3 regions of the Oceanimonas doudoroffii genome follow, and region 1 is predicted to be linked to each of the others. Evidence: riboswitches for the same ligand, from Rfam matches in the RefSeq annotation. Region 1 holds a riboswitch; each other region holds the start of a gene.
The links. Region 1 has a riboswitch for thiamine pyrophosphate ahead of B6S08_RS14705 (3-oxoacyl-ACP reductase). Riboswitches for the same ligand answer to the same signal wherever they lie in the genome.

Region 1 (8,020 bases):
AGTCCTGATGGCCGCCGCCGCCCAGGCCGAAGCCGCCTTTGGGGTGATGCGGGCCCGGGTCGACGAAAGCGAGGCCCTGGCGGGCACCCTGATCCTCACCTCGGTCAATAACCTGGTGCCCTACCTGACGCCCTTGCTGGCCGAGTTTCAGCGCCTGCATCCCAACATTCGGCTGGAATACGCCGCCGACAGCCGAATCTTTCGGCTGGAACGCGGTGAGGCCCATGTGGGCATACGCTCGGTATCCAGGCCGAAGGATCCCGATTATGTGGTACAGCACCTGACCCGGGCCACGGGCACCCTTTACGCCAGTCGCGATTACCTGCGTCGTCATGGTCCCATGTCGACCCTGGAGGACATTGCCGGACACCGTTTTATCGGCACCACCCAGCCTCGGCCCGGCAGCATGTATATGCGCTGGATGGAGCAAAAGGTACCGGCGGAGCAGGTTTTCTATCGCGTGCAGGACTTTACCGGCTTCATTCCTGCCCTGCAGGCCGGATTGGGCTGCGGGGCGCTGAGTTGCTGGCACGCCACCCTGGCCCCCGAGCTGCAACCGATGCTGCCGCCCCCGAAGGAATGGGCCCATGACCTCTGGTTGACCAGCCATGGCGACATGCACCGCTCGGCCAAGGTGCAGGCCTTTACCCGCTTTCTCAAGGATCGCATCGCCGAGCGCCGGACCGACTTTATACCGGACTGAAACGCCATAAAAAAACGCGGCCGAAGCCGCGTTTTTGCAAGGCGAGAACGGGTTATTTCACCATCCAGCCAATTTCTTCGCCGGCGCGAATGGGCACCAGCTTATCGCCGCCCAGAGGCAGGGTTTCGCCCACGGTCCAGGACTCTTTCACCAGGGTGATGGTGTCTTCGTTGCGGGGCAGGCCGTAGAAGTCGGGACCGTTGAAGCTGGTAAAGGCTTCCAGCTTGTCCAGGGCGCCGGCCTCTTCAAAGGCTTCTGCATACAGCTCCACGGCGGCGTGCGAGGTATAGGCGCCGGCGCAGCCGCAGGCGGCTTCCTTGCGGTGCTGAAAGTGCGGTGCCGAGTCGGTGCCCATAAAGAACTTTTTGCTGCCGCTGGTGGCGGCGCGCACCAGCGCCGCTTGATGGGTATTGCGCTTGAGAATGGGCAGGCAGTAGTAGTGCGGACGAATGCCGCCCACCAGCATGTGGTTGCGGTTGAACAGCAGGTGGTGAGCGGTAATGGTGGCGGCCACATTGTCGCCGGCCTGCTCTACAAAGTGCACAGCATGCTCGGTGGTGATGTGTTCCAGTACGATCTTGAGGTCGGGAAAGTCGCGCACCACGTCGGGCAGCACGGTTTCCAGAAACACTTTTTCACGGTCGAAGATATCGATGCGGGAGTCGGTGACTTCGCCGTGCACCAGCAGCAGGGTGCCGGTCTCCTGCATGGCTTCCAGCACCGGATAGATGTTTTTCACATCGGTCACGCCGGAGTCGGAGTTGGTGGTGGCGCCGGCCGGATACAGTTTGCAGGCCACAATGTCACCGCTGGCACGGCCCTTGCGAATTTCCTCGGCTTGAGTGTTGTCGGTGAGATACAGGCTCATCACCGGCTCAAACCGGCTGCCTTCGGGGCGCACCGCCAGAATGCGCTCGCGGTATTCCTTTGCCAGCTCGGTGGTGGTCACGGGGGGCACCAGGTTGGGCATCACAAGGGCGCGGCCCAGATAGCGGCTGGCGTCGCGAACGGTGTCTTTCAGTTGCTCACCGTCGCGCAGGTGCAGGTGCCAGTCGTCGGGGCGGGTAATGGTCAGTGTGGTCATAGTCGGCTCGGCGTTATCCATTGCTTTCGAGGCCTTTATTATCCACCCACGGGCCTTTTTCACCAAACTTCTGAAAATGTGAGGGGTGAGGCGTGAAGGGAGAGGTGAAAAACAGACGGCCTGGTAAGGAGTTTTTTCTCCTCACGCCTTCCCCCTCACGCCTCTCGCTCTTGGGCGCAGGGGTATGTTATGGTCTTTGCCGAGACACGGGGTGTCCTGCAATGCAGGGCTGAGATAACACCCGTTGAACCTGATCCAGTTCATACTGGCGAAGGGATGTCAGCCTGCCGGCCTTGCGCCATTGCTGCCTCATCATGCCTTCGCCTCAGCTTCGAGGTAGAGAATGCAAACATCCATTCCGTTAAACGAACAACTGGTGCTGGTCACCGGCGGGGCCCGTGGCCTGGGCGAACATCTGGTGCGCGCCTTTTTGCGCGAAGGTGCCAGGGTGGTGATCAACTACCTGAGCAGCGCCGACGCGGCGCAAGCACTGGCGGCCGAGGCGCCGCAGCAAGCCCTGGCCATTCAGGCCGACGTGACCGATGCCGCCGCGGTGCAGGCCATGTTTGATCAGGCCGAGGCCCATTTCGGTAGCCCGGTGACCACGGTTATCAACAACGCCCTGCCGGCGTTTTCCTTTAATGGCGACGCCCGCACTCACGCCCAGGAGCTGGCCTGGGAGCACCTGAATCAGCAGCTGGAAGGCGTGGTGGGCGGTGCCATCAACACCACCCGCGCGGCCCTGGCCGGCATGCGTAAAACCGGCTTTGGCCGTATCGTCAACGTGGGCACCAACCTGTTCCAGAACCCGGTGGTGCCCTATCACGACTACACCGCCGCCAAGGCCGCGCTGCTGTCGCTGACCCGCACCCTGTCTCAGGATCTGGGCCCCGACGGCATTACCGTCAACATGGTCTCCGGCGGCCTGTTGCGCACCACAGATGCCTCTGCCGCCACCCCGGAAGCGGTGTTTGACTACATTGCCGCCAATACCCCGCTGCGCCGAGTGACCACGCCGGCGGAATTTGCCGACGCGACCCTGTTCTTTGCCTCGCCCTGGTCGCGTTCGGTGACCGGCCAGAACCTGGTGGTGGACGGCGGCCTGGTGAAAAACTGATGAACATGAATCAACGCATGATGCACCTGAACCTGTTTCTGTTCGGCTGTGGCCATCACAGGGCGGCCTGGCGTCATCCCAACTCGGCGGTAGAGCAGCTGGGTGACATTCGCTATTACGAGCGGCTGGCGCAAACCGCCGAGCGGGGCAAGTTGGACGCGGTGTTCTTTGCCGACGGCCAGTCTACCGGCAATGTGGCGGACGGCAGCTACTGGTTTCTGGAGCCGCTCACCGCCATGGCGGCCATGAGCCGGGCCACGGACCGCATCGGTTTTATCAGCACGGTGTCGAGCACCTTTTTCACGCCGTTTCACGCCGCCCGCATGATGGCCTCGCTGGATCATATCTCCAACGGCCGCATGGGCTGGAACGTGGTGACCTCCATGTTTGACGTGGAAGCCCGTAACCACGGTTACGAGACCATGCCGGCCCACGCCGAGCGTTATCGCCGGGCCGAGGAATTTGTGAATGCGGTGCTCAAGCTGTGGGACTCCTGGCAGCAAGACGCCCTGGTGATGGATCGTGCCGGCCATTATGCCGACCCCGACAAGGTGAATCCCATCAATCACCTGGGCGAGTTCTTTCTGGTGGACGGCCCGCTCAATGTGCCGCGCCCGCCTCAGGGGCATCCGGTGCTGTTTCAGGCCGGTGCCTCCGAGCAGGGCCGTACCCTGGCGGCCCAGTGTGCCGAAGCCATTTACGCCGTGGCCTATGATCTGCCGGCGGCCCAGGACTATTACCGCGACATCAAGCGCCGAGTGAAGGACGCCGGCCGCAATGTGAACGTGCCCATCATGCCCGGGCTGGTGACCTATGTGGCCTCTACCGAGGCCGAAGCCAAGGCCAAGCAACGGGAGCTGGACGAGCTGCTGCCCGCCGATGCCTCCCTGCGTCAGCTCGGAACCTATGTGGGCCAGGACTGCTCCGGCTGGGAGCTGGATGCACCGGTGCCGGCGCTGCCGTCTTTAGAGGTGTTTACCGGTCCCAAGGGGCGTTACGCCACCGTGCTGCGCATTATCGAGACCGAGCAGCCCACGGTGCGCCAGCTGCTGGGACGGCTCGCCGCCGGTGGCGGCCACTGCACCATGGTGGGCACGCCCGAGTCGATTGCCGATCGCATGGAGCAGTGGTTCCGCAACGAAGGCGCCGACGGCTTTAACCTGATGCCGCCGTCACTGCCCGCCGGCATCGAGGACTTTGTGGATCAGGTGGTGCCCGAGCTGCAACGGCGCGGCCTGTTCCGCACCGAGTATGAAGGCAGCACCTTGCGGGAGCATTTGGGGCTGGCGAATCCGTAAGGCGGTTCGTCGTTCGTCACCCCGCGAAACCCCAAAATCGTCACCCCCGCGAGGGCGGGGGTCTATTTTGCAGGTTATGGTGCAACCCGCCATGGACTCCGGCCTTCGCCGGAGTGACGATGGGGGCTCACCCGCCCGGTGGGGTCAGCCGTTGCTCCAGGCGGCGAAGCAGGGCGTCGAGCACCATGGCCATCAGCGCCACCATCATCCCCCCCTGCAGCACAAAGGCCAGATTGTCGGTCAGCAGGCCGGCAATGATTACTTCGCCAAAGCCCTTGGCCGCCACCGTGGAACCGATGGTGGCGGTGCCGATGCTGATGATCAGTGAAATGCGAATGCCCGCCACCAGCGTGGGCAGGGCCAGGGGCAGCTCCACCCGCCACAATTGCTGCAAGGGGGTCATGCCCATGCCTCTGGCCGCCTCGCGCACGCTGGGGGGAATTTGCTGCAGGCCGGTGACCGCATTCTCAAAAATCGGCAGCATGCCGTACAGCAGTAACGCCACCAGGGTGGGCATCAGCCCAAACCCCAGTGCTGGCACCGCCAGCGCCAGCACCGCCACCGGCGGAAAGGTCTGGCCCAGGTTGGCCACGGCCCGGGCCAGGGGAAAGAAGGCTCGCCCCCAGGGCCGGGTGACGGCCACGGCGGCACTCAGTGCCAGCAGGGTGGCGGCGCCAATGGCGGTAAACACCGCCAGCATATGCCAGCCCAGCAGGCTGGCAAAGCTGTCCCGGGCGTAGATGGCCGGAGCGGGCTCATCCACCAGCGGGCGAAACAGCGGGGTTAGTGCCTCCATGTTGAGGGTAAGCAGCGTCAGCAGCAGCGCCGGCACCAGCCAGCCAAGGGCCTGGCTCATGCGCCGGCCCCCCGTTTCAGTAGCGCACTCAGGGTCGCTTCGCCCACGGGCTCGCCGGCGTCATTGACCACGGTCAGCCGGTCGGCGCCCTGCCAGAGCAGCTCGGCCATGGCATCCCGCAGGCTGGTGCCGGCCGCCATGACAGGATCGACGGGCTGCGTGACCGGCGTCATGATATCGGCCAGGGTTTGGGTGGCCAGCAGCCGCAGGGCCCTGTCCTGACCGCCCACCAGGCTCTGCACAAAGCCCGGCTTGGGATTGCGCAGCAGTGCCTCCGGAGAGTCCATCTGCAGCATCTCGCCCTTGTCCATCACCGCAATCACATCGGCCATTTTAATGGCCTCTTCCAGATCGTGGGTCACCATGATGATGGTGATGCCCAGCAGTCGTTGTATATGCAGCAGCTCGTCCTGCAGGTGCTCCCGCGTGAGCGGATCCAGGGCACCAAAGGGTTCGTCCATCAGCAGCAGCTCGGGCCGCGCCGCCAGGGCCCGGGCCACGCCCACCCGTTGTTGCTCGCCGCCGGAAAGCTGATGGGGGTATTTGCCGGCAAAGGTGGCGGGGTCGAGCCGGAACAGGGTCAGCAGCTCGCTTACCCGGGCGTCGATGTCGGTTTTGCTCCAGCCCAGCAGGCGCGGCACGGTGGCGATGTTGCGGGCGATGGTCTGATGCGGAAACAGCCCCACTCCCTGAATGGCGTAACCAATGCGCCGGCGCAGCTGCTCGGCGGGAACCGTGGTGACGTTTTGCCCCTGAATAAAGATCTCGCCTTCGCTGGGTTCAATCAGCCGGTTGAGCATGCGCAGCGTGGTTGATTTGCCGCAGCCGGAGGTGCCTACCAGGGCGCAGACCTTGCCGCCGTCTACTCGGAACGACAGGTCGTTTACCGCAAGCTGGGTGTCAAAGCGCTTGCTCAGGTTTTTTACTTCAATCATTCGCGAAAGCCTTGTTGCAGGGCGATCAGGGTATCGATAAGCATGGCGAACAAAAACGCCAGCAGCAGGGTGGGCAGGGCGCCGAGGATCACCAGGTCGGTGGCGGTTTGCCCCAGTCCCTGAAAGATGTAGGTGCCATAGCCGCCACCGCCCACCAGGGCCGCCACCGCCACTAGGCCGATATTAAGGGTGACCACCACCCGCAGGCCGCTCAGGATCACCGGCAGCGCCAGCGGAAATTCCACCTGCCACAGCCGCTGGCGCCGGCTCATGCCCATGGCGGTGGCCGCCTCGCGCACGGGCGGGCTGACCCGGTCAAAACCCAGCGCCGTATTGCTGACGATCGGCAACAGTGAATACAGAAACAGGGCAATCACCGCCGGCGCCGCGCCGATGCCGCGAATGCCAAGCTCACCCAGCCAGGGGTATGCGGTCGCCAGCAGGCTCAGCGGCACCATCAGCAGGCCAAACATGGCGAGGCTGGGCACGGTCTGCAAAATATTGAGCACCGGAAACAGCGCCGCCCGTAGTCCCGGCGAGCGATGGCAGGCGATTCCGAGCGGAATGCCCGCCAGCACCGCGGGAATAATACTGCCCAGTGCCAGCTGCAGGTGGCGTAAACCCTGTTGCCAGAAGTCGCTGCGGTTGTGAAACTCCCTGAGCAACGACAGATCGTCGCAGCCACCCGAAGCCAGTAGGGCCAGCACCGCACCGGTAAGGACAGCCACCAGCGCCAACCGGGCCGAGGGCCCGAGTTTCAGTCGCAGGGCGGTGTCGGTAATCAGCAGGCTCAGCCAGAACATGCCCAGCCAGAAACCCGCCCCCAGGGAGACCCGGGCCAGGGGGCCGGCATTATCCAGCAAGGCGCTGGCGGTATGACCGGCGCTGTACAGCAGCAGGGGCAGGGCGGCGGCAGTAAGCGTCAGTCGCAGGGGGAGGGCGCGGTTAAACAGGCATAACGGCAGCAACAGCAGCGGCCATAATCCGGTGACGCCGGCGGCGCTCAGCAGCCCCAGGGCCTCGCCGGGCAAAATGCGGTTGGGTTGCAGGCCGACAAAAGGCAGTGCCAGCAGGCTGGCCACCAGCGCCGTGGCCAGCAGGCCACCGACCTTGTCGGGTTTGGGTAAGGTCAAACATACTCCTTAATGGCTGAATGCCGTCACCCCCGCGAAGGCGGGGGTCCATGTAGCAAACGGCGCTGTGTTTATGTAGTCGCCGCTTTAGTGCCGTAGGTTGCGAATGAGCGTAGCTAATTCCAACATTCCGCAGCTGGCTTCACGTTGCGATTCGCTGCGCTCATCGGCAACCTACGCCCTGAATGCTCATTCCCATGATACTCCCTCAGTCCTGGGTCAGTCCGGCCAGGTAGTCGGCGGCCACCGCCTCGGCGCTTTCACCGCCGATGGCGATGCGGCTGTTGAGCTGTTGCAGGGTTTTTATATCCAAAGACTGAAACACCGGCTCGAGAATGCCGGCGATTTCCGGGTGTGCCTCAAGTATGCTCGCCCGCACGATGGGGGCGGGGGCGTATACCGGCTGCACCCCCTTGTCGTCGTCCATCACCACCAACCCCACGGAAGCGATGGCGCCGTCGGTGCCATAGACCATGGCGGCGTTGGTGTCGTCGGTTTGCAGGGCGGCGGCCTTGATGGTGGCGGCGGTGTTGCCACCGGAGAGCACCAGCAACTGGCTGTCGCTCAGCGCAAAGCCATAGGTCTGCTGAAAGGCGGGCAGCACGGCGGGGCTCGACACAAACTCGGCGGATGCCGCCAGCTTGAGCTCGCCGCCTTCGCTGACATAGCGGCCAAAGTCAGACATGGTGACCAGGGCGTTGGCATCGGCGATTTCCTGGCGCACGGCAATGGCCCAGGTGTTGTTGGCGTTGGCCGGGGCCAGCCACACCAACTGGTGGGCGTCAAAATCCAGCTGTTTGGCGAGGGCGTAGCCATCGTCAAAACGTTTCCAGGCGTCGCTGTCTTCTTGTTGGTGAAAAAAGGCGGCGTTGCCGGTGTATTCCGGATAGATGT
Region 2 (8,020 bases), on a different contig from region 1:
GAAGGATCCGTCCTTTCTGTTTATTTTTATCGGCTTTTTCTCCTGCGGCTATCAGCTGGCGTTTATTACCGCCCACTTTCCGGCCTTTATTGCCGAAATGTGCAGCGCCATTGCGCCGGACAGCATCATTCAGGCCTTGGGGGTGAGCTCCACCTCCAGCCTCGGTGCCATGGCCATTGCCCTTATCGGCCTGTTCAATATCGGCGGCACCCTGCTGGCCGGCTGGCTTGGCAACCGCTATTCACGCAAGTATCTGCTGGCGGTCATTTACGCCCTGCGTACCCTGGTGTCGGCGGTGTTTATTCTCAACCCCATTACTCCGGAAAGCGTGGTGCTGTTTTCCATGGCCATGGGTGCGCTCTGGCTGGCCACCGTTCCCCTCACCTCCGGCCTGGTGGCCCAGATATACGGGCTGCGCTATATGGGCACCCTGTATGGCCTAGTGTTCTTCTCCCATCAGCTGGGTGGTTTTATGGGGGTCTGGCTGGGCGGTACCCTTTATGACCTGCACTCCAATTACCTTATGGTCTGGTGGATTGGCGTGGGCTTTGGTGCCATCTCGGCCCTGGCGCACCTGCCCATAGAGGAAAAGCCCTGGGCCCAGCGGGGCACGCCGCTGGCCACGGCCTGAGCCCACGGGCGCCGGCCGCACGGGCCGGCACCTAACTGCGGCGCCGCAGGCGCAGATCCCGCCACAAGGGGATCACTGCAAAGACCACCTCCAGCTCCGAGTTCATCGCCGCCACTCCTGCCGGGGCGGTAAGGGAAATATTTTTTCTTATGGCAAAAAGGTACTCATAAGAGAACTACACTCAGCGGGCACCGGTGCGCTTGTGCGCGCCTCTCACCTCGAGCACGGATAAAGGAGCCCCCCATGAACCGGGCATTACGACCAGTGATTACCCTCTCGCTGCTCACCCTGAGCATCACCCTGCAGGCGGCCCCCGCCGTCAGCACCGGCCAGGGCGGCGCCGTGGCAACCATTTCGGAGCAGGCCAGCCGGGCCGCCATTGCGATCCTCGACCAGGGCGGCAATGCCATCGACGCCGCCGTGGCGGCGGCCGCCACCCTGGGCGTGACCGATCCCTTCAGCTGTGGCATTGGCGGCGGGGGCTTTATGCTGATTTACTCCGCCGATGACGACAAGGTCATCAGCATCGACCACAGAGAAACCGCCCCGGCCTATTTTCACCCCGGCATTTTTCAGCAAAACGGCGAGGCCATGGCCTGGGAAGAGGTGGTGCCCACCGGCATTTCCGTGGGTGTGCCCGGCACCGTGCTGGGCTGGCAGGAGGCCCTTGGCCGCTACGGCACCATGAGCCTTGAGCAGACCCTGGCCCCCGCCATTGAGGTGGCGGAGCAGGGCTTTACCGTGACCGACAACTTTCACCGCATCGCTCAAAAAAACGAACACAAGTTCGCCCGCTTTGAGCCCAGCCGCGCCCTGTACCTGCAAAACGACAAGGCCCTGCCCGTGGGCAGCCATTTCAGCAACCCGGATCTGGCCGCCACCTACCGGGCCATTGCCAAAGGCGGCGCTCAGGCCTTTTATGAAGGCGACATCGCCCGCGACATTGTGGCGGCGGTCAACCAGCCGCCGGTGGTGGACGGCGTCAGCGTGCTGAGCGCCACCATGACCCTGAACGATCTCAAAGATTACGAAGTGCGGCTGCGTCAGCCCATTCATTCCACCTACCGGGGCTATGACGTCTATGGCATGGCGCCGCCGTCAAGCGGCGGCATTGCCATTGCCCAGGCACTGAACCTGCTGGAAACCCGGGATCTGTCGGCGGCTTCACGCACCGAGGCGGAACACCTGTATCTGGAAGCCTCGCGCCTGGCCTTTGCCGACCGGAACGCCTATGTGGCCGACACCGAATTCACCGACGTGCCCATCGCCGGCCTGCTGTCCAAGGAATATGCCAAACACCGGGCCCCGCTGCTGGAAGCCCGGGCCGCCGGCCAGCGCGGGCCGGGAGATCCCTTTGCCTATCAGGACGATCCTTCCGTGCCCCTGCGCCCCGCCGCCGCCGGCCTGATGCAGGAGTCGGCCCACACCACCCATCTGGCGGTGTCGGACCGGCACGGCAACGTGGTGGCCTACACCTTTACCATTGAAGACTGGGGCGGCAGCGGCATTGTGGTGCCGGGCCGGGGCTTTTTGCTCAACAACGAGCTCACCGACTTTGACTTCAGTGCGCCGCACCCCAACGTGGCCGAAGCCTTCAAGCGGCCCCGCTCCAGCATGAGCCCCACCATAGTGCTGCGCGACGGCAAGCCCGCCTTTACCATAGGCTCACCCGGCGGCTCCACCATCATCACCACCGTGCTGCAGACCATGGTCAACCACATTGATCTGGGCATGTCGCTGGCCGATGCCCTGGCGGCCCCGCGCATGAGTCAGCGCAACGGCGACACCACCCTGGTGGAAACCCTGCTCGGCTTTCCCGGCAGCGAGCAGGCCAGGGCGCTCGAAGCCCTGGGCCACCGCTTTGTGGAAACCGACCAGATCGGCGCCGCCAACGGCATTGCCTTTCATGCCGACGGCTCGGTCACCGCGGTCAGTGAACCCCGCCGCCACGGCGTGGGCACCGCCCTGGTGCAGCAGCAGTAAGCCCCGTCAAAGGGCGGCTTGTCCGCCCTTTGAGTTATTCCCATGACGTCGGTTGCACCCCAGCAACCGGCACCTCTCCGTCGAGAAATATCTCCGGCCGTCTTCGTCACTAAATAACCGGATTCGGCCGGTTTTTATCGATTTCTATTACCGAATGCGTATAATTCCGCTCGCCTTATAACCAAGGCCAAATCCTAAGGGGTGGCATTTCCGCCTGAGATGCGCAACGCGCGAACCCTTTGAACCTGATCCGGTTGATACCGGCGTAGGAATAGGAAGCTCACAACGCCCTGCCCTGCTCGTATTGTTACCGGGTCTTCGCACTGAAATGGAGATGTAAAGTGCCGAGACTGACCCCCTTTGTTCCTTCTGCCCTGACCCTGGCCATGGCGGCCGCCCTGCCGGCCCAGGCCGAGGAAAATACAGAATCCGTTTACACCCTGGCCCCCGTGCTGGTGACTTCCAGCTTTCGGGAAGACACCCTGCAGGACACCGCCGCCAGCGTGAGCGTGATCGATGAAGCCGAGCTCGACAAGCCAAACACCAACCACCTGGAAGACGTGTTGGCCAAGGCCCCCAACGTCAACCTGAGTGCCGGTGCATCCCGGGGCAAGTTTTACCAGATCCGTGGTGTGGGCGAGCGCAGCCAGTTTATTGGGGTGGTCAATCCTTCGGTGGGCGTGGTGGTAGACGGCATAGACATGAGCGCCATGACCACGGGCGCCACCCTGCTGGATGCCAGTCAGGTTGAAGTGCTGCGCGGCCCGCAGGGCAGCCTGTATGGCGCCAACGCCCTGGCCGGGCTGATTAACGTGCGTGCCAACGAGCCCACCGATACACCGGAAGGCAATGTGGAGCTGACCCTGGGGGAATACAACACCCGCAACCTGAGTGCGGCCGTGGGTGGCCCCATCAATGACAAGGTAGGTTATCGCATTGCCGCCCAGCGCAACCTGAGCGACGGCTTTATTACCAATGATTATTTAAACGCCGACAACACCAACAACATTGATGAAACCCTGCTGCGGACCAAGTTTCGCATTGCCGCCAGCGACGATCTGGATCTGGATCTGACCGCGTTTTACGCCAATATCGACAACGGCTACGATGCCTTCTCCCTCGACAACAGCCGCCATACTCTGTCGGACAACCCGGGTCACGACCGCCAGGAAACCATTGCCCTGTCGGGCAAGGCCAGCTGGTATGGCGTTGAAGCCTTTATTCTGGAAACCGCCCTGGCGGTGAACAAGAGCAACCTGGAATACGGCTATGATGTGGACTGGACCTATTCCGGTCTGCACCCGGATACCTACAGTGCCACCGACAACTACCAGCGGGACGAGCGCGGCGCCACCGCCGATATTCGTTTTATCTCCACCGAGCAGTCCGCCCTGTTCAATGGCCGCACCGACTGGACCGGCGGGGTCTACTTCTTTCACCGCAGCTCGGATCTGGATCGCCGCTACACCTACTTGGCTGCCCCTTTTACCAGCGAATATGAGGCCAACCGGATTGCGGCTTACGGCGAGCTGGAAACGGCCCTTACCGACAGGCTGACCCTGATCAACGGCCTGCGGGTTGAGCAGGACAGCACCCTGTACCGTGACAGCGACGGTATTCATGGTGAGCCCGATGATCTGCTGTGGGGCGGACGGGTGGCACTGGAATACCAGGCCGATACAGACCGCATGTATTACGCCCTGATCTCCCGGGGTTACAAGGTGGGCGGCTATAACGTGAACAGCGAGCTGGCGGCCGAACTGCGTACCTTTGAAGCCGAAACCCTGTGGAACTACGAGATTGGCGCCAAACACAGCCTGCTGGACAATCGCCTTAACACTCAGCTGGCCCTGTTCTTTCAGCAACGGGACAACGCCCAGATCCGCACCACCTACACCTATGTGCGGCCCGACAACTCGTCGGCCTACATCGACTATTCTCACAACGCCGAGCGGGCTTACAGCTATGGCCTGGAAGCCCAGGCCCAGTGGCAGGCCAGTGCCGATCTGGACATCTACGGCAGCCTGGGCCTGCTGGACACTCGCCTGAAAGAGGCCGATGCCAGCTTTGATGGCCGCGAAGCCGCCCATGCACCGGAATATCAGTTTGCCCTGGGTGCCAATCTCGATCTCGGCAATGGCTGGTTCTCGGGGCTGGATGTGGAAGGCAAGGACGCGTTTTATTTCTCCGATGATCATAACGCCGAGTCCGACGCCTACGCCCTGCTGCATGCCCGCCTGGGCTACCAGCAGGATAACTGGAGCGTGACCCTGTGGGGCCGCAACCTCACCGACGAAGACTACGCCGTGCGTGGCTTTCAGTTCGGCAACGATCCGCGCAAGGGCTACATTACCGAGCAGTATGTGCAGCTGGGCGCGCCACGCATGTTTGGCGTGACCACCCGTTTTATGTTTTAACCCCCAGCCAGGGATACCGGGTGGCAACCGTCACCCGGTCAATACCCGGTCATTTCCAGATAGCCTTCCCCGAGTGGCGCACCGCTGACGGCGTTGCTGACGCTGACCGCCCCTTCCCAGTAGGACACCGACGTGTTCATCCAACGGTTGGCATGGTAGGCACTGACGTTCATGACGAGGTCTTGCACCGGCAGTGTTAGTCGCCAGCGCACCGGCAGCCGCCGGCCGGCAACCTCGGCACTGGCCAGCGGCGTAAGGGTTAATGTCTCGGCATTGAGCGGGGTTACCTCGCCGGTGGGTGTCATCCAGCTACCGGACACATAATTACCGTGGTGGTCGCCTCCGCCGCGCAGGCGAAAGGCCATCAGCTTGTGGCCGCTGTCCAGGTGCAGGGAAAACCAGTCCCAGCCGGTCTGACGCTCACTCAACAACTGGCTGCTCCATTCCCGATCCAGCCAGGCCTGCCCGCTGACCGTCAGCCGCTCATCGTTCAACCATACCTCACCGCTCACCCGGTAAAAGGGCTGACTGTAATACATGGAGCCCTGACCATCGTCCGACTTTTGGCTGAAGCCGTGAATGCCATGGCTTACCAGCGGGCCGCTGGCCTGCAGCGCCAGCGTATAACCAAAGCGGCCCTGCTCATCCTCGGCTTCGGCCGAGAGTCGCAGCCGGTCCAGCTCGTTCCCGGTGGTGCTCAGGCTGGTCAGCTGCCAGTTATCCAGCCAGGCACGAAAAGGAGCCGCAATGACCCCGGCCTGCCCGGCCCGGCTCACTTGGCCGCCTCGGGCAAGGCGCTCGGCCACTCTGTGCTGCCCGCCTCGGGACAGCGCCATATGCGCCATCCAGATCTGCTCCACCGCCCAGGGGGCGGCGGACGGTGTTTCCGCGGTGTCGGGCCGTTGAGCCTGACGAAACAGGGTCCACTGCAGCCCCAGGGGCTCGCCTTGCCGGTCTTTCAGGTTGGCGGTGAGATACCACCACTCAATGCGAAAGTCGGCGTGCGGGCCGTGATCCTCGGGAAAGTTCAGGGTCATGCCGGCGTGAGCCTGGGTATAGCCTTCACCTGCGGCTCCCAGGCCGGCAAAGCCGCTGTGCTCATTGTTATGGCGGGTATCGCAGGCACTCGGCAAACACAAAAGGAGTAATACGCGAAGCAGGGTGATCATGGGTATTCATCCTCCGCCAACAGCGCGCGGGGTGGCGTGCGAAAGAGTTTGAGCATGGGCAGGGCCGCCGCCAACAGCGCCACCAGCACGGCAAGGGCCAGGGTCAGGCCCATTTCACCCGGAAACACATGCAGCGGCAGCCGCCAGCCAAAGGCCGCCACATTAATGCCCCACACCAGGCAGGCGGTCACCGCCACGCCCAGGGGAACGGCCAACAGGCCGGTGGCCAGCGCCATGCCGGCGAGCTGTGCCAGCTGAATGGCCACTAACCGCCGCCGTGACACTCCCAACGCCCAGAGTACGGCCATGGCACGACGCCGTGCCCCGGCCTGGGCCAGCAGGGTGGCCAGCAGCGCCAGCGCCGCTACCGCCAGGGTCAGGGCATTCAACGCCCGCGTAATGGCAAAGGTTCGCTCAAAAATGACGGTGGCCCCGGCCTTCACCTCCCGCTGATCCTGCAGCTGTTGCTCCCCCAGATTAAAGCGCTGGCGCAGCGCCTGCCTGAGTGAACCGGCACTGATACCGGGCGACAGTACCACCCCCATGGCCGTTGGCGGCACCTCGAACAAAAGTTGCACCCGAGCCGTGGTCAGCACCAGTTCGCCCCTGGGGTTGCCATAATCCGGGTAGATGCCCGCCACGGTGATCACCTGGGCTCCGCCGGGAGTGACCAGGCTCAACCGGTCTCCCGGTGCAATACCTTCCCGCCGGGCCAGTTGCTCGTTGATAAAGGCCTCACCGCGGCGAAGTGCTTGCCATGCCGCGTCGCGCTCACTCAAGGAGGCCAGCAGCGGCCAGCGCGCCACCAGCTCGGGGGCCGGCGTAATGCCGAACACGGCCACGGTCAGGCTCAAACGGCGCGCCGTGGCAGTTGAGGTGATCTCAAGCAGTTCGGCCTCGGCACTGACGGTGGTCAGCCGCGCCTGTACCTCAGGGCGCCGGCCCAGCCAGGCGTGTATTTCTTCGAACTGCGCCGGCGGCGGCCTAAGGTACAAGTCCGCCATCAACCGCCGCTCTAGCCAGTCGAGAAAGGTCAGCCGAAAACCGCCAACCATGCTGCTTACCCCCAGGTTGGCGGTCAGGGCGATCAGCAGCGCCATCATGGCCAGCGACAATCGGGGCAGTTGCAGTTGCATGTCCGCCAGGGCCCATTGCATGAGTGGCCGCGGTCGCGCCCAGGGTAATAGCAGCATCAACAGCCGGGCCAGCAACGGCGGCAAACAGAGTGCCGCAGCCAGCAGCAGGGCCGCCACCAGGCCAAACCCGGCGAGCAGTCCCTCGCCGGCGGGGGAGCCCCACAGCACAAGCCCGCATACCAGTGCCAGCAGGGCGGCCATCACACCCAGCCGCGCCTGCCAGCCCAGTTGTCGCTCAAACCCACTGCGCCATACCTGCGCCTGACCCAACCCCAGTAGCGGAAGGCGGCTCGCCCGCCAGAGCACGCCGCCGGCGGCCACCACCAGGCCGCCCAGGGTCACGCCCATGCCCCCCAGCCAGTAATGCAAGGGCAGGTTAAGGCTGGCACTCACTTTTGCGCCATACAGACTTTGCAGGGTGGCGGCCACGTCGGGCAGCAGGGCTTTGGCCAGCCAGACTCCGCTGATCAGCCCCGCCGAGGCGCCAATCAGCCCAATCCCCAGCAACTCGAGCACCAGCAAGGCCAGCAGGGTAAGGGCCGGCACGCCCAGGGCACGCAGGGTGCGCAACAGTGCCAGGCGCTGCTCCAGCGCCAGTCCCAGCGCCGCCTGCACAATAAACAAACCGACGATCAGTGCCAGCAGCGCCATGGCGGTGAGGTTTAAGTGAAAGCTTTCGGTTAG
Region 3 (8,020 bases), on a different contig from region 1:
CCGGGCAGGGGGGCGGGAAACAGTTCACCCAGCTGGCCGGCCTGCAGCTGGCGTACCAGGGTAGCGGCATAATCGAATTGGGAAGCGGCCTGAGACCATTCCCCGGCCTCGTAGGCACGGGTGCCTTCCTCTATGGCCCGCCGAATTTCGGCATCATCGGCCAGCAGCAGGCCCGGCAACAACAGTCCGGCCCATAACCAGTGCTTGTTCATGGTGTACTCCGCAGTTTTTTCTCAGTGTAGCCAAGGGGGCGGCAAAGGCAGGGAGCAAAAAATGCTCGAAAGGGATAAAAAGGGGTTGCAAGAACAAATGATAACGATTATCGTTACCTTGCTTTCCGAACACAGCCTCCCATTCAGACGTAGGGCACAGGCAGCTTGCGAAGGCACGACATTGCTCACATTGCTTCCAGAGTTTTTAGGCCGGCTTAATGCCGGCCCTTTTTTTATCCGTGTTTGAGCTGCTGCGCTCAGTCATGCTTCGTTGAATTTACATTTCCAGTAGTCGCTTGACCAGTTTGCCAATGCCGGTGTCGGCCTCGGTAATGCTTTGGGCCAGCATATAGGCGGGAGTGGAAATCACTTGATAATGCGCGTCTTCCACCACGTCGGTCACGGCGCAGCCGATGTGCTCGCCGCCCATGGCGGCAAAGGCCTCGGCCACGGCGGCGTCTGTGCCTATGGTGCCCTTGACCCCGGCCGGGTAGACCCGGGGCATCAGCACGGGGGCAATGCAGCAATAGCCGGCGGGCTTGCGGGCCTTGGCAAAGGCCCGGCAGGCGGCCAGCACTTCGTGGTTGACGTCACAGGCGTCGCCCTCAAAGGCGAAATTGCACAGGTTTTTGGCGGCGCCAAAGCCGCCGGGCAGCAGCAGGGCGTCAAAGTCGTCGGCGTTCAGCTCGCTCAGGGGCTGAATGTCGCCCCGGGCGATGCGGGCGGCTTCGGTCAGCACGTTGCGCCGCTCGCCGATTTCCTCGCCGGTGCGGTGATCGATCACATGGTGCTGGGGTTGATCCGGGGCAAAGCACTGGTAGCGGGCACCGTTGCGGGCCAGGTGCAGCAGGCACAGCACGGCCTCGTGAATTTCCGCGCCGTCGTATACGCCACAGCCGCTCAGAATTACGGCAACTTTTTTCATTTCGCTCTCCTTTGGTTGAACGAGTCGGACTTTGTGATTCAGGTCGCCTTGACCGGGCAAAACTGTGCTAGCATTAATCCGGTTAATAATTGTGCACATTGCCTTGTCTGTCGATTTTCCACATTCTCCGATCCCTTATCAAGCCGTGAGATCAAAATGTAAGCTTTTGATCCTAAAGGTTTTGTTTTTATTTTTCGGATCTGTTTCGGATCCTGCCTCCACAGAGTTATCCACAGGCAGGATCCGGCGCCGGCGTGGAGTCCGGCGGCCCGCTGTGGCATGCTAGCGGCCAACGTATCAACGAGAAAGACGCCATGGTTGCCATTCCTGCCAAACCCCTGATCCTGGTCGATGGATCTTCCTACCTCTATCGTGCCTATTTCGCCTCTCAGCAGGCGGATCTGCGCACCAGCGATGGTCGCCCCACCGGTGCCATTCGTGTGGTCACCAACATGCTGCGCAGCCTGCACAAACAGTTTCCCGAGTCTCGTGTGGCGGTGGTGTTCGATGCCAAGGGCAAGACCTTTCGTGATGACATCTATCCGGAATACAAGGCCCAGCGGCCGTCCATGCCCGACGATCTGCGCGAACAGATTAAGCCCATTCACGACATTATTCGCGCCATGGGGCTGCCGTTGCTGATCGAGGAAGGGGTAGAGGCAGACGACGTCATCGGCACCCTGGCCCGGCAGGCCACCGAGCAGCAGCTGGACGTGGTGATCAGCACCGGCGACAAGGACATGGCCCAGCTGGTGTCGAATCATGTGCTGCTGATGGACACCATGAAAAACAGCTTTCTCGATCGGGACGGCGTGGTGGAAAAGTTCGGCGTGCCGCCGGAGTTGATCATCGATCTGCTGGCGCTGGTGGGGGACAAGGTCGACAACATTCCCGGCATGCCCGGCGTGGGCGAGAAGACCGCGCTGGCGCTGCTGCAGGGGCTGGGCTCCATCGACGACATTGCCGCCCATACCGACAAAATCGCCGAGCTGGGCTTTCGCGGATCCAAGTCCTTTGCCGCCAAGTTTGCCGAGCATGAGGAACAGGTGCGGCTGTCCTACACCCTGGCCACCATCAAGACCGATGTGGCGCTGCAGGTGGGCCCGGCCGAGCTGCAACAGGCGGAGCCGAATGTAGAGGCCCTGCGCGCCCTGTATCAGGAATTTGAATTCCGCAACCTGCTGGCCGAGCTGGATTCCGGCGACGAGCAGGAACAGGCACCGGCTGCCCCGGCGCTGGCAACCGACTATCAGACGATCACCGAGCAGGCGCAACTGGACGAATGGATCGCCCGGCTCAAGGCCGCGCCGCTGTTCGCCTTTGATACCGAAACCACCAGCCTCAATTACCGGGATGCCCGAGTGGTCGGCGTGTCATTCGCGGTGGAAGCGGGCCAGGCCGCCTATGTGCCGTTTGGCCACGACTACCTGGATGCGCCCGAACAACTCAGTGAAGAGGCCGTGCTGGGGGCGCTCAAGCCGCTGCTGGAAGACGACAGCCGCATCAAGCTGGGGCAAAACCTCAAGTACGACATTAACGTGCTGAAAAACCACGGCATAGAGCTGAAAGGCGCCCTGCTCGACACCATGCTGGAGTCCTACGCGCTGAATTCGGTGCAGACCCGGCACGACATGGACAGCATGGCGGCGTTCTTTCTCAATCACACCACCACGTCGTTTGAATCTATCGCCGGCAAGGGTGCCAAGCAGCTGACCTTTAACCAGATCCCCCTGGAGCAGGCCGGCCCCTATGCGGCGGAAGACGCCGACATTACTCTGCGGCTGCACCACCACCTGGCGGAAAAACTGGCCGCCGAGCCCGACCTGCAAAGCGTATTCAACGACATCGAGCTGCCCCTGGTGCCGATTCTGGCCAGCATGGAATACACCGGCGTGCGCATCGACGGCAAGCTGCTGGCCACCCAGAGCGACGAGATCGCCAAACGACTCAAGGAGCTGGAGCTGGAAGCCCATGAGCTTGCCGGCGAGCCCTTCAACCTGAGCTCCACCAAGCAGCTGGGTGAGATCCTGTTCACCAAGCTGGAACTGCCGGTGATCAAGAAAACCCCCAAGGGCGCGCCGTCCACCGCCGAGGAAGTGCTGCAGGAGCTGGCGCTGGATTACCCCCTGCCCAAACTGCTGATGGAATACCGGGCCCTGAGCAAGCTCAAGTCCACCTATACCGACAAGCTGCCGCAAATGGTCAACGAGCACAGCGGCCGCATTCATACCTCCTATCATCAGGCCAACACCGCCACCGGGCGGTTGTCGTCGTCGGATCCCAACCTGCAGAACATTCCCATTCGCACCACCGAAGGTCGCCGCATTCGTCAGGCCTTTGTGGCCGAGCCCGGCTACAAGCTGGTGGCGGCGGACTACTCCCAGATTGAGCTGCGCATCATGGCGCACCTGTCTCAGGACAAGGGGTTGCTCGATGCCTTTGCCCATGGCCAGGACATTCACCGTGCCACCGCCGCCGAGGTATTTGGCGTGCCGGTGGATGAGGTCAGCACCGAGCAGCGTCGCCGGGCCAAGGCCATCAACTTTGGCCTGATCTACGGCATGAGCGCCTTTGGCCTGGCGCGTCAGCTGGGCATTGGCCGTAACGAGGCTCAGGACTATATGAACATCTACTTCGAGCGCTATCCGGGCGTGCTGCGCTACATGGAAGACACGCGGGAGCAGGCCAGCGAGCGTGGCTATGTATCCACCCTGTTCGGCCGCCGGCTCTACCTGCCTGAGATCAAGTCCAAAAACGGCGCTCGGCGCAAGGGCGCCGAACGGGCGGCCATCAATGCGCCCATGCAGGGTACCGCCGCCGACATTATCAAGAAGGCCATGGTGCGGGTGAGTGACTGGCTGACCAGGTTGCCCGAGGGCGAAGTGCGCATGCTGATGCAGGTGCACGATGAACTGGTGTTTGAAATTCGTGAAGACAAGGTGGACGCCTACCGGGAGAACATCTGTGCACTGATGCAGCAGGCGGCCACCCTGGATGTGCCCCTGCTGGTGGAAGCCGGGGTGGGAGACAACTGGGATCAGGCTCACTGATCTGGTGTAAAAAAACAGAAATGAAATAAAATTACGGATTGGGGCTTTTCTCGGCCTCGGTTCGAGAGTAAAGTAGCTTCAGGTACAGAGGCAGGGACATCCCTGTCTGACTTTCATTTGTGCATTCGATACGTGACTGCTCAGGCCGCCTTCAGCATGACTGCTGAAGGCGTTTTTTTTGCCTGTTTCAGAATTCCCTGTAACTTGTATACAAAATTAATTTTTTGTAAAAAGGTTACAGTTTTGCTGCCGAAAACCGTTCAGGGCCTCCGCTGGCATTTGGGGGAAGGGCTGGTTATCATCGGACCATTGGTCGGGGAGCCGCAAGGCTGAGACGGCAAGGCGCCGAACCCGTTGAACCTGATCCAGTTGATACTGGCGTAGGGAACCGGCGGCAGATGTCCGATGAGGTTCCCCGCCTCACGAGGACCATAAGGACATGCACAGCAGCAAAGCCATTATTCTCTCCATTGCCGGCTCCGACAGCGGCGGCGGTGCCGGTGTTCAGGCCGACATCAAGGCCATTTCCGCCACCGGTGGCTATGCCTGTTCGGTGCTCACCGCCATTACCGCCCAAAACACCCGTGGCGTGTCTGCGGTGCACCCCATTCCTCAGGACATTATTCGCGCCCAGCTCGATGCCGTGTTCGGCGATTTGCCGGTGGCGGCGGTCAAGGTGGGCATGCTGGGCGACGCCGACACCATCAACACCGTGGCCGATGCCCTGGAACAATACCGGCCCCGGCATCTGGTGGTGGATCCGGTGATGGTTAGCGCCAACGGCGACATGCTGCTGGCCCCGGAGGCGGTGCAAAGCCTGAAGCAGCGGCTGTTGCCCCTGGCGGACGTGATCACCCCCAACCTGCCGGAAGCGGCCTGCCTGACCGATCGCCAGGTACCGGCCTCGCTGCGCGAGGTCGAGCCGCTGCTCGCGGCCCTGAAGGAGCTGAAATGCCGGGCGGTGCTGCTCAAGGGCGGCTTTTTGCAGCAGGAGCCGCGCAGCCCCGACTGGCTGTTGCATGGCGATGGCATGCGCTGCTTTGACACTCCCAGGGTGATCACCACCAACACCCATGGCACCGGCTGCACCCTGTCCGGTGCCCTGGCGTCCTACCTGGCCCAGGGCCTGGAGCTGGAGCTGGCGGTGGCCTCGGCCAAGCACTATATCGAGCGCGCCATCGAGGCCGGTGCTCGCCTCAAAATCGGCCAGGGTCGGGGACCGGTAGAGCACTTTTTTGCCCGCTGACCCCGGCATTATCGCCCCGGTCCCCTTGCGCCGGGCCGGGGCGGCTTGTAGTATTTCAGCGCTAATAACCAATAAAAAATTGATTAACTTACTGATAGTTAATCCAATTACTTCACTGCTATAGTCTGCTCTACAGAGTCTCTCCTTTATTTTTCGCCGATCCTGATGCCCTTCCAGGGGCTTTGTAAGGAGCCTTGCGTATGCTTGTTGCCGTTCTGGCAGGTTTTATTCTGGCCGCCCTGGTGCCGCGTTTGAGCCCTTTACTGGGCAAGCACATCGGCTGGTGCCTGGCCGCCCTGCCGGCCGCCCTGTTTGGCTATTTTGCGAGCTTCTGGCCCCGGGTGACCGGGGGCGAGGTGGTGCACTTTTATTACGACTGGATTCCCAGCCTGAACGTCAGCCTCAGCTTTCTGCTGGATGGCCTGAGCCTGATGTTCGCCCTGCTGATCACCGGCATTGGTACCTTTATTCTGATTTACGCCGGTCGTTACCTGGAAGGCAACCCGGACAGGCACAAGTTGATGATGTACCTGCTGGCCTTTATGAGTGCCATGCTGGGGGTGGTGCTGTGCAGCAACCTTATCGGCCTGTTTGTATTCTGGGAGCTGACCAGCATTACCTCCTACCTGCTGATCGGCTTTAACCACGAGCAGGAAAAAGCCCGCAAGGCGGCGCTGCAGGGGCTGTTTGTCACCATGGGTGGTGGCCTGGCGCTGATGACCGGGCTGATTATGCTGGGCTGGATGGCCGGCAGCTTTGAACTGCGCGAGGTGCTGGCGCAAGGGGCGGCGCTGCAGCAGCACGGGTTGTTCCTGCCGATGATGGTGCTGGTGCTGGCGGGGTGTTTTACCAAGTCGGCCCAGACCCCGTTCCATTTCTGGCTGCCCAATGCCATGGCCGCGCCCACCCCGGTGAGCGCCTACCTGCACTCGGCCACCATGGTCAAGGCTGGGGTCTTTCTGATGGCCCGGCTGCAGCCGGTGATGGCGGGCAGCGACGCCTGGCTGCTGGCACTGTCGCTGTTTGGTGCCGTGACCATGACGGTGGGGGCGGTGATGTCGGTGTGCAGCACGGATCTCAAGCGCATTCTGGCCTTTTCCACCGTGATGGCCCTGGGCACCCTGACCATGTTGATCGGCATCGGTACCCCGGTGGCGCTGAAGGCGGCCATGGTGTTTTTGCTGGCCCACGCCCTGTACAAGGGCGCCCTGTTTATGGCCGCCGGCACCCTGGATCACGCCACCGGCACCAAGGACGTGCGCGAGCTGGGCGGCCTGCGTGCCCACATGCCGCAAACGGCGTGGTTTCTGTGGCTGGCGGCGCTGTCGCTGGCGGGCATTCCGCCGCTGTTTGGCTTTATCGCCAAGGAGCTGATGTTCGAGGCGGCGCTGGGGGCAGCGTCGCTGTCACTGCTGCTGACCCTGCTGTCGCTGATCACCGCGGTTTGCATCGTGGCTGCCAGTGCCCTGGTGGCGATCAAGCCCTTCTTTGGCGCCCTCAAGCCCACTCCCAAGGCGCCCCACGAGGCACCGCTGGCCCTGCGCCTGGGGTTCAGCGTACTGGCAACCCTGAGTCTGGTGCTGGGGCTGGTGCCCGGACTGGCAGAGCCACTGCTGGCGGCGGCGGTCACCGCCATCAGCGGCACTCAAGCCGCCGATCTGGATCTGGCGCTGTGGCATGGCATCAACCTGCCGCTGTTGTTCAGCGCCGCCGCCCTGGTGGCCGGTGGCCTGCTCTACCGTGGCTGGGACCGCGTGTACCAGCCCCTGGGCAAGGTCATTTATCCGCTGTCTTATGGTCCCGAGCGGGGCTATGAAAACATGATGGACGGCCTGGTGCGGCTGGCCCGCTGGCAGACGCAATGGCTGCAGAACGGCTACATGACCAACTACATTCTGACCATACTGATCACCGCCATCGGCTTGCTGGTGTATGCCTTCTGGGCTCACGACGCCTTTGTGTATTCACTGTCGTTCGAGGGCGTGCGTCTGTATGAGGTAGTGATCAGTCTGCTGATGCTGGTGGCCGTGGTGTATGCCAGTGCCACCCATCTGCGGCTGGGGTCGGTGGCGGCGGTGGGCGTGCTGGGCTTTGCCATGGCACTGATCTACGTGTTCTTCAGCGCGCCGGATCTGGCCATCACCCAGGTGCTGGTGGAGACCCTGACGGTGATCCTGCTGGTGCTGGTGTTGTTCCGCCTGCCCGGCTTTCAGGATCTGTCCAGCGTCCGTACCCGCTGGCGCGACGCCGCCGTGGCCGGGGTCTTTGGCGTGCTGGTGACCATGATGGTACTGACCGTGAACCAGTCTTCCCTGGGTGAGGGCATCAGTGACTACCTGGTGGCCAACAGCTATGAGGTGGCCCACGGTCGCAATATCGTCAACGTTATCCTGGTGGATTACCGGGCGCTGGATACCCTGGGGGAAATTTTCGTACTGGCCCTGGCCGCCATCGGCGTTAACGCCATGATCCGCTTTCGCTGGGAGGACTACCGATGATCTCCGGTTCGTCGCTGATTCTGCAGACCGCCACCCGTTTTCTGGTGCCGTTGCTGTTCCTGTTTTCGGTGTTTTTGCTGCTGCGTGGC

Region 2: another riboswitch for thiamine pyrophosphate. It lies ahead of B6S08_RS04350 (TonB-dependent receptor); the one in region 1 lies ahead of B6S08_RS14705 (3-oxoacyl-ACP reductase).
Region 3: another riboswitch for thiamine pyrophosphate. It lies ahead of thiD (bifunctional hydroxymethylpyrimidine kinase/phosphomethylpyrimidine kinase); the one in region 1 lies ahead of B6S08_RS14705 (3-oxoacyl-ACP reductase).

What each region holds. Positions count from the first base shown of each region.
Region 1 covers NZ_NBIM01000006.1:79,680-87,699, forward strand. Annotated here, with positions in the region: gene B6S08_RS14695 (LysR family transcriptional regulator) at 1-703, shown strand, start outside; gene pyrC (dihydroorotase) at 756-1,787, opposite strand; TPP riboswitch at 1,985-2,081, shown strand; gene B6S08_RS14705 (3-oxoacyl-ACP reductase) at 2,131-2,904, shown strand; gene B6S08_RS14710 (LLM class flavin-dependent oxidoreductase) at 2,904-4,202, shown strand; gene B6S08_RS14715 (ABC transporter permease) at 4,330-5,058, opposite strand; gene B6S08_RS14720 (ABC transporter ATP-binding protein) at 5,055-5,993, opposite strand; gene B6S08_RS14725 (ABC transporter permease) at 5,990-7,126, opposite strand; gene osmF (glycine betaine ABC transporter substrate-binding protein OsmF) at 7,335-8,020, opposite strand, start outside.
Region 2 covers NZ_NBIM01000001.1:944,526-952,545, forward strand. Annotated here, with positions in the region: gene B6S08_RS04340 (MFS transporter) at 1-631, shown strand, start outside; gene ggt (gamma-glutamyltransferase) at 875-2,614, shown strand; TPP riboswitch at 2,802-2,903, shown strand; gene B6S08_RS04350 (TonB-dependent receptor) at 2,956-5,031, shown strand; gene B6S08_RS04355 (lipocalin-like domain-containing protein) at 5,070-6,200, opposite strand; gene B6S08_RS04360 (ABC transporter permease) at 6,197-8,020, opposite strand, start outside.
Region 3 covers NZ_NBIM01000003.1:198,831-206,850, reverse strand. Annotated here, with positions in the region: gene B6S08_RS18480 (hypothetical protein) at 1-212, opposite strand, end outside; gene elbB (isoprenoid biosynthesis glyoxalase ElbB) at 490-1,137, opposite strand; gene polA (DNA polymerase I) at 1,452-4,187, shown strand; TPP riboswitch at 4,492-4,591, shown strand; gene thiD (bifunctional hydroxymethylpyrimidine kinase/phosphomethylpyrimidine kinase) at 4,627-5,433, shown strand; gene B6S08_RS11870 (putative monovalent cation/H+ antiporter subunit A) at 5,634-7,931, shown strand; gene B6S08_RS11865 (Na+/H+ antiporter subunit B) at 7,928-8,020, shown strand, end outside.